DNA from 2 places in the Streptomyces sp. YPW6 genome. Region 2 is predicted to be linked to the other one. Evidence: riboswitches for the same ligand, from Rfam matches in the RefSeq annotation. Region 2 holds a riboswitch; the other holds the start of a gene.
The links. A riboswitch is a leader RNA that binds a small molecule or an ion and turns the genes downstream of it on or off. The one in region 2 is predicted to bind cobalamin.
Positions count from the first base shown of each region.

Region 1: another riboswitch for cobalamin. It lies ahead of KME66_RS01885 (CbtB domain-containing protein); the one in region 2 lies ahead of metE (5-methyltetrahydropteroyltriglutamate--homocysteine S-methyltransferase).

Region 1 is NZ_CP076457.1:421,372-425,574, forward strand. Features, by position in the region: gene KME66_RS01865 (pirin family protein) at 1-156, opposite strand, end outside; gene KME66_RS01870 (tetratricopeptide repeat protein) at 304-669, shown strand; partial or broken gene KME66_RS01875 (TetR/AcrR family transcriptional regulator) at 784-906, opposite strand; gene KME66_RS01880 (CbtA family protein) at 1,158-1,913, opposite strand; gene KME66_RS01885 (CbtB domain-containing protein) at 2,010-2,225, opposite strand; adenosylcobalamin (AdoCbl) riboswitch at 2,271-2,364, opposite strand; gene KME66_RS01890 (histidine phosphatase family protein) at 2,490-3,080, shown strand; gene KME66_RS01895 (4'-phosphopantetheinyl transferase) at 3,150-3,866, opposite strand; gene KME66_RS01900 (metallophosphoesterase) at 3,863-4,203, opposite strand, start outside.
Region 2 is NZ_CP076457.1:955,974-960,176, forward strand. Features, by position in the region: gene metE (5-methyltetrahydropteroyltriglutamate--homocysteine S-methyltransferase) at 27-2,351, opposite strand; cobalamin riboswitch at 2,516-2,731, opposite strand; gene KME66_RS04230 (hypothetical protein) at 3,130-3,327, shown strand; gene cobF (precorrin-6A synthase (deacetylating)) at 3,338-4,203, opposite strand, start outside.

The sequences.
Region 1 (4,203 bases), 530 kb from region 2:
CATGCGCCGTCCGAGGTTGGGCAGGAGACGGCGGACCTCGGTGGACTCGCCCAGCCGGACGCGGCGGGGAGCCAGAAGCTCACGCACGGGCTCGGCGACGACGAAACCCCGTCCTCCGCAGATGGAGGGCGTGGCCTGGCGATCGAGATTACTCATGGCGCTCAACCTATTCCCGTAGGGGCGTGGCGGACCGGGTACCACGCCGAAGTTTAGTGGAATGTTCAACTAGTGTGCGGTGTTGTCATGGCTGAACGTACGGCGGGGCGGTCCGGAGGCGGCCCGCACCACACGAAGGAGGACAGGGTGAGCGAGACCGAGACCTACTACGAGTTCGGCACCGCCGCCGACCGGTGGGACCGCGCGCAGATGTTCTTCGAGGCGAAGGAGTACCTGACGGCCGCGCGCATCCTGGGCGGACTCGTCGAGGAAGCGCCGGAGCAGGTCGCGCCGCGGCTGCTGCTGGCCCGCTCCTACTACCACTCCGCCCGGCTGGGAAAGGCGGAGGGGGAACTGCGCAGGATCCTGGAGCTGGACCCGGTGGAGACGTACGCGCACCTCATGCTGGGCCGGACGCTGGAACGCCAGGGGCGCGGCGCCGAAGCGGCACCGCACCTGCGGATGGCCGCGGCCCTCGTCGGTGACTTCGGCCCCGGTGCCGAACACTCCTGAGTGTTCGCGCACTTCCGCCTGCCGGGTCCGCACCCCTCGGTGCGGGCCCGGCCTCCGATGACGCCCGGACTCCCGGGCGCACCACGCCTCGACCGGCCCTCTCGGGCTTCCGGATCAGGCGCCCGGGCGGGCGTTCGCCACCCGGTCGAGCCACTCCTTCATCAGCGCGGCCTCGGCGGTGCTCAGCCCCGCCCCGTGCTCCTTCCGCAGGAGGGCGCTCAACCGGGCCACTGCCGTAGCACCGCTACGCCCTCCGCACCTCGCCCATCCGCTGTGGGGCCACCGGCCGGACCCGCCGAGCGCACCTTCGGGTGGCGCGACGCCGCCGCGGTGAACGGCGGTCGCGGGGAAGCTCCCCCTCGGCCTGGACGGCCGGCGGCAGTCGCCTGCGCGCGAGGATCTCGGACCGCAGGGTGCACGACAGAACCCGCCGGATGCTCCCCGGCGGGTTCTGACGTGCAGGCCGTACGCGATCGCGTCGGTACGGCTCAGCTCACCGCACTCGCGGCCCGCGGTGCCGCCGCACGCCCGACGGGCGTCAGCAGCCGGTCGGTGAGGTAACCGAAGACGATGCCGAAGGTGCTCCACAGCGTCGCCTGGACCGCCAGCGTCGAGAGCCGGAACTCCCACAGCAGGGTCGCCGGGAAGTCCTTGCCCACCTCGTCGAAGGAGGGCAGGAAGGCGTAGGCGAGACCGATCAGCAGGATGAATCCGGCGACGGCCGCGATGCTCGCGTTCCAGTTGCCCAGGCGGGGTGCGAGCCGCTTGCCGACGATGACGGCGGCGACGGCCAGCAGCACACTGAGGGCGATCATCAGGAAGAACAAGGCGGTACGCCGGCCGATGGTGTCCGGGTTGCCGACGGCGGGCGGATTCGCCGGGTACTTGAGGAACGGCACGACGTAGACCGTGAGCAGGGCGGCACCCGCGATCAGCGCCGCCGTGGCCCGGGGGCCGAACCCGCCGATGCGGCCCAGTGCGTAGCAGAACACGAGGGCTGCGACACCGCCCGCCGCGACGCCGAAGACGAGGACGCCGGTGGCGAGTCCGCCGGTGGCCTGCATGGTGCGGCTGACCAACTCCTCGCCGCCGCCGTGGTCATGGCTGTGCGCCTCTTCGAGAGCGATGGCCGCGTCCACCTGCGACTCACCGAGGAAGTAGGCCACGACGAGCGCGAGCGCACCCGCGATCAGGCCCGCGAGCATGCCGCGCACGAGCAGGGCTCTGACAGATATGGGGTTCACGATGGTTTCCTGGTTTCTCTTGCTTGCCGCTGCCGGCCGCGTCCGCTGATTCCCCGGCGGACGGTCTGTCCGGCGGGGACTGGTTCCTCCGGCGTCTCAGTGGCAGGGGAAGCCGAGCAGGTGGCGGCCGTCGTGAACCCACTCGTGGACGCCTTCGCCCGAGATGAGTGCGGTGGCGCCCTGTTCGGCGCCGACGAAGTACAGCAGGACGAGCATGAGAATGCCGAAGAAGACCGCCCACGGGGCAAGGGTCTTCGCCGAGATCGGAGTGATCTCGGATGTCCCCGTCGCGGAAACGGCGGACTGTGCCATGGCAGAACCTCCTGTGGGAACACGCGTCCCTGTCGTGGTGCCTCAGACGAAGGTGCCGGGTCTGACTTCCCGCCCGGGGGCGGGTACACAGTGGCGCGACCGTGCCGGATTCTCACCGGACTTCCGTCTCACCCTCGTCATGGTCGACGTGACCATACCGCCTGTACGCGGGCGCCGCCATGGTCGAATGGGAGCGTCTCGGGGGACGGATGCCTTGGGGCGACAGGGCTGTGGGGCCCCTGAGGCGGCAGGGAAGGCTGGGACATGACCGTACGGGTGATGTTGATCTCACCGGCGATGAACGCGGCGCTGCGGGAGGCACGCTTCGACGGCGACTCCCCGCTGGACCGGTCCGGCCGGGCGAGCGCGCGGGCCGCCGCCGGTGCGGTGCCGTCGGGCGGGCTCGCGCTCAGCGGTCCCTCCCGCCGGTGCCGTGAGACCGCCGAGGCCCTCGGTCTGACGGCCCGGACCGAACCGGCCCTGGGCGGCTGGGACCTGGCGGGCTGGGCGGGCCGCCGCCTCGACGAGGTGGCGGCCGCCGAACCCGTGGCGGTGGCCTCCTGGCTCGGCGACCCGTCGGCGGCTCCGCACGGCGGCGAGTCGCTGTGCGACCTGGTGGCCAGGACCGGGACATGGCTGGAATCCCTCGGCGGACCGGGCGCGCCCGGCACGAGCTTCCTGGCGGTGGCGGAGGCCGCCGTCGTCCGGGCGGCGGTCGTCCACGGCCTGCGCCTGCCGGCGGAGGCCTTCTGGCGACTGGACGTCGCCCCGCTGGCCCTGACCGAACTCAGCGGGCGGTCCGGCCGCTGGAACGTGAATCTCGGACGCCCGCTCACCGCTCCCCCGGCCGGCTGACCGCCACGGCCGGCCGTCACCGCCGGACCGGCCCTCGCATCCCACTGCTCCTCAATGGTTGACGTCACGTCAGGAAGCAGCCTTTTTGCGCCAGTCGGGCCGGACCAGCACCACCGTGGCGACGATGTCGTCCTCCACCCGCCAACGCCCGTGCAGCGTCGTCGGCAGGGCCGGATCGGTGAGCAGCAGGCGGGCGGCGAACGTCCCCTCGGCGACGGGGCCGCGCGGTCCGTCACCGCTGCCGGGGACGTCAATGCGACGGAACGTCAGATCTGCTTCGACGAAGTCAAGTTCGAGCCCGGTGACGGGATACCAGGTCTTGAAGACGCTCTCCTTGGCGCTGAACAGGACGCGGTCCCAGTGGATGTCACCCGTACCCTCCGGCAGCGGCGGACCGATCCGCTCGCGCTCGGCGGGCAGGGTCACCAACTCTCTTACGCCGGTCGGGAGCGGGGCGTGCGGCTCGGCGTCGATGCCCAGCGACAGCACGTCCGTCGCACGGGCCAGCGCGGCCGCCCGGTAGCCGGTGCAGTGGGTGAGGGCGCCGACGATTCCCTCGGGCCACAGGGGTCTCCCCCGGTGACCGTGGAGCACGGGCGTGGGCGGCAGACCGAGTCCGGCCATGGCGCGCCGGGCACAGGCGCGGGCCGTCGCGAAGTCGTTCCTGCGCTTGGCCACGCTCTGGGCGATCAGTGCCTCCTCCTCCGGGAAGAGGGCTCCGTCCGGGACGGTCTCCGCGCGGGTGTGCGCCGAGGAGACGTCGGCGGGCAGCAGGAGGTCGATCACGAGGTGGCTCCGGGGGTGCGCGGCTGGGTGGACGGTTCGGCCCCGGTCCGTTCCGGGGAGGCGGGCTCACCCTCGTACGGGAGGATCTGCCGCAGGAGCCCGCGCGGGTGGCCCCGTCGGCGCCACTCCCTGGGGTAGCCGACGGAGACCTCCTCGAAGCGCACCCCGTCGTACCAGGTCGTCCGGGGGATGTGGAGGTGGCCGTAGACGACGGCGGCGACGTTGAAGCGGCGGTGCCAGTCGGCGGTGAGTTCGGTGCCGCACCACTGGGCGAACTCCGGGTACCACATCACCGACGTGGGTTCGCGGACGAGCGGCCAGTGCCCGGCGAGGACGA
Region 2 (4,203 bases):
GTGGCCCCTCCCGCACCGGGCCGGTATCACACCGCTTCGGTGGCCAGCTCCGCGCGGATCTTCCGGGCTGCGGCGACCAGGTTCTCCAGGGAGGCCCGGGTCTCGGGCCAGCCGCGGGTCTTCAGGCCGCAGTCGGGGTTCACCCACAGACGTTGCGCGGGGATGGCCTCAAGTCCCTTGCGCAGCAGGGCCGCTGCCTCCTCGGCGCCGGGGACGCGGGGTGAGTGGATGTCGTAGACGCCGGGCCCGGCCTCGCGCGGGTAGCCGTGGGCGGCCAGTTCGCGGGCGACCTGCATGTGGGAGCGGGCGGCCTCCAGGCTGATGACGTCGGCGTCGAGGTCGTCGATGGCCTGGACGATGTCGCCGAACTCCGCGTAGCACATGTGGGTGTGGATCTGGGTGTCCGGCCGTACCCCGGCGGTGGCCAGCCGGAAGGACTCCGTCGCCCACTGAAGGTACGCGGCGTGGTCGGCGGCCCGCAGCGGGAGCGTCTCGCGCAGCGCGGGTTCGTCGACCTGGATCACCGACGTGCCGTTCGCCTCCAGGTCGTTCACCTCGTCGCGCAGGGCGAGGGCGACCTGGCGGGCGGTCTCGCCCAGTGGCTGGTCGTCGCGGACGAAGGACCAGGCGAGCATGGTGACCGGCCCGGTGAGCATGCCCTTGACCGGGCGGTCGGTGAGCGACTGCGCGTACGCGGTCCAGCGCACGGTCATGGGCCCGGGGCGCGAGATGTCCCCGGCGAGGACCGGTGGGCGGACGTAGCGGGTGCCGTAGGACTGCACCCAGCCGTGCTGGGTGGCGAGGTAGCCGGTGAGCTGTTCGGCGAAGTACTGGACCATGTCGTTGCGTTCGGGCTCGCCGTGCACCAGGACGTCGATCCCGGCCTTCTCCTGGAAGGAGAGGACCTCGCGGATCTCGTCCTTGATGCGTTCCTCGTATCCGGCCGCGTCGATCCGGCCCGCTCGCACGTCGGCCCGCGCGGTGCGCAGTTCGGTGGTCTGCGGGAACGAGCCGATGGTGGTGGTCGGCAGCAACGGCAGCCCGAGGTGGGACCGCTGGGCGAGGGTCCGCTCGGCGTAGGGCTGGGAGCGTCGGCCGTCCGCGTCGGTGATGGCCGCCGTTCGGGCGCGTACGGCCGGGTCACGGGTGATCGCGGCATCGGTGCGGGATGCCAGGTCGGCCCGGTTCGCGGCGAGTTCGGCCGCGATGGCGTCCGTGCCGGAGGCCAGAGCGCGGGCCAGGACGACGATCTCCTCGGTCTTCTGCTCGGCGAAGGAGAGCCAGCGGGCGATCTGCGGGTCGATGCCGTGCTCGGCCTTCGCGTCCAGCGGGACATGCAGCAGGGAGCAGGAGGCGGAGACGTCGACCTGGTCGGCGAGGCCGAGCAGGGTGCCGAGGGTGGCGAGGGACTTCTCGTAGTCGTTGATCCAGATGTTGCGGCCGTTGACGACGCCGGCGACCAGCCGCTTGCCGGGCAGCCCGCCGGCGGCCGCGAGATCGTCGAGGTTGCCCGCACCGGTCTCGGTGAAGTCGAGGGCGAGGCCGTCGACGGGGGCCTTGGCGAGGACGGCGAGCGCCTCGCCGAGCCGCCCGAAGTAGGAGGCGACCAGCAGCTTGGGCCGGTCGGTGAGTCCGCCGAGGTCGCGGTAGGCGCGGGCGGCGGCGTTCAGCTCGGCCGGGGTGCGGTCCTGGACGAGGGCGGGCTCGTCCAGCTGGACCCACTCGGCGCCGGCCGCCCGCAGGTCGGCGAGGACCTCGGCGTACACGGGCAGCAGACGGTCCAGCAGGGTCAGCGGCTCGAAGCCGTCGGCCACACCGGGGGCCGCCTTGGCGAGCAGGAGGTAGGTGACGGGGCCGACGAGGACCGGGCGCGGGGTGTGGCCGAGCGCGAGGGCCTCCCTGAACTCGGCGACCTGCTTGGCCGAGTCGGCGGTGAACACGGTGTCCGGGCCCAACTCCGGCACCAGATAGTGGTAGTTGGTGTCGAACCACTTCGTCATCTCCAGCGGCGCGACGTCCTGCGTACCGCGGGCCATGGCGAAGTAGCCGTCGAGGGCGTCCGCGTGGACCGCCGCACGGTGCCGTGCGGGGACGGCGCCGACCATGACGCTGGTGTCCAGGACGTGGTCGTAGTACGAGAAATCACCGGTCGGCACGTCGTGGACGCCGGCCTCGGCGAGCTGCTGCCAGGTTCCGCGGCGCAGTTCGGCGGCGGTCCGCCGGAGGGTGTCCGCGTCGACGCGGCCCTTCCAGTAGCCCTCGACGGCCTTCTTCAGTTCACGGTTCCGACCCTGGCGGGGGTAGCCGTACACGGTGGCCCGTGCTGCCGCGGCTGCGGGCTTCGCTGTCACGTGACTCTCCTTCGCGAGCGTGTCTGCGACGCAGATCCCGGGACGGGACGCGGACGCGAAGGGATGACGTGTCGGGCGGACACCGGGGCACGTCGCAGCGTGCCCGTCCACCTGACCGTTCCGCCGACCCGCCCACGAGGTCACCGAGATCTCCGCACGCGAACGGTCGCGTGCGGGCAACGGGCAGGTCTTCGGACTCGCGGGCACGTCTGCCGGGGCAGACACCTAGTGGCCGTCGCTTCCCGGACCCGGTCGGGCCCAGTGCGTATGACGGCGGTCGTTCCCACTCACCGCTGCGGGGCAGTCCCGGATTCCCACCGGGTTCCCTCTTACGACGCCCTGTCTGGCGGACAGGGCGAACCAGCTGCACGGGCCACCCTAAGGGGAGCACCGCCGGACGCACACCGCTGTTCATACTTCGGACCGTGAGGTGAGACACGGGGTGGTCCTTTCCGGCCGCCCGTGGCTGACGCCCGCGGCTGACGTCGTCGGACCGACGGCGCCGGCAACCCTGGCCTCGGTCCGACGCCCGCCATCGGTCCGCCCGAGCGCCGGACCGATGGCGGGCGTCACAGGTTCCCCGGTCGTTCGGCTGTTCGTCATCCGCTCCCTGACCGCCGGTCAGGCCGGTCGTCTCGACTGTGCGGAGGCAGTGACCCAGATGTAACCGAATGGCGTAGGGGAATGCGGAACCACGGAGCGTCACAGGCCGTTCTTCTTCCCACTACACGGCCCTGCCGATCCCCGGCAGGGCCGATCGAGGAACGGAAAACGTCATATGAAGAAGACAGTTGGGTGGGCCCAGGACGGCGACGACTGGACGATCACCGTGAACGGCACGCAGTATCGCGCCGTCGAGCGGCCGACGGACGGCCGGGTCGACAACTACCTCGTGCGGGGCGACGACCTGAGCGCCGAGTGCCCGAGCCTCGGTCATGGACTGGGCGTCATCAGGGAACACGAGTCCCGGCGCTGACCCCGGCCGGTCAGCCGAGCGGGCCGCCCACCGAACCGTCCGCGCCGTCCGCCGGGCGGCCCGCCGCCTCCGCCTCGCCCGCCGCCCTCCCGCCGGAAGGCCCCCGGCGCAGCAGATAGGTGTCCATGATCCAGCCGTGGCGTCGGCGGGCCTCCCCGCGCAGCCGGCTGATCTCTCCGGCCACCTCGTCGAGCGGCCCGGAGAGAAGGATCTCGTCGGGGGTCCCGATGTACGCGCCCCAGTGGATCCACAGGCCCCGGCCCGTCAGACGGGTGAAGCTCTCCTGGCCGTCGAGCATCACGACGATGTCGCTGTCGTCCTCGGGGAAGCCCTGGGCCAGCCGTCTGCCGGGCGTGATGCGGACGGGGCGGCCGACCTGGTTGAGGGTGACGCGGTGCCGGGCGGCGAGGGCGGAGACGCTGCTGATGCCGGGGATCACTTCGTGGCCGAATTCCACGGTGCCACGTTCCCGGATGTCGTCGAGGATCGCGAGCGTGCTGTCGTACAGGGCCGGGTCGCCCCACACCAGGAAGGCTCCGCACCGCCCCGGTGCGAGCTCCTCGATGATCAGGCGTTCGCAGATGTCGGCGCGGCGGTGACGCCAGTCGTGCACCGCCTCGGTGTAGCGCACGGCATCGTCCTGGGTGCGGTCGCGCCACGGATCGTCGGCCTCCACCACGCGGTAGGGGCCGGTGAGGTGTTCGTCGAGGATGTCGCGCCGCAGCCGGGTCAGGGACTCCTTCTCCCGGCCCTTGCCGAGCACGAAGAAGACGTCGGCCCGGCGCATGGCCTTCACCGCGGCGAGGGTCAGGTGGTCGGGGTCGCCGGCGCCCATGCCGATGACGAGGATGTGCCGGAGCGCGTCGCTGGAGTCTG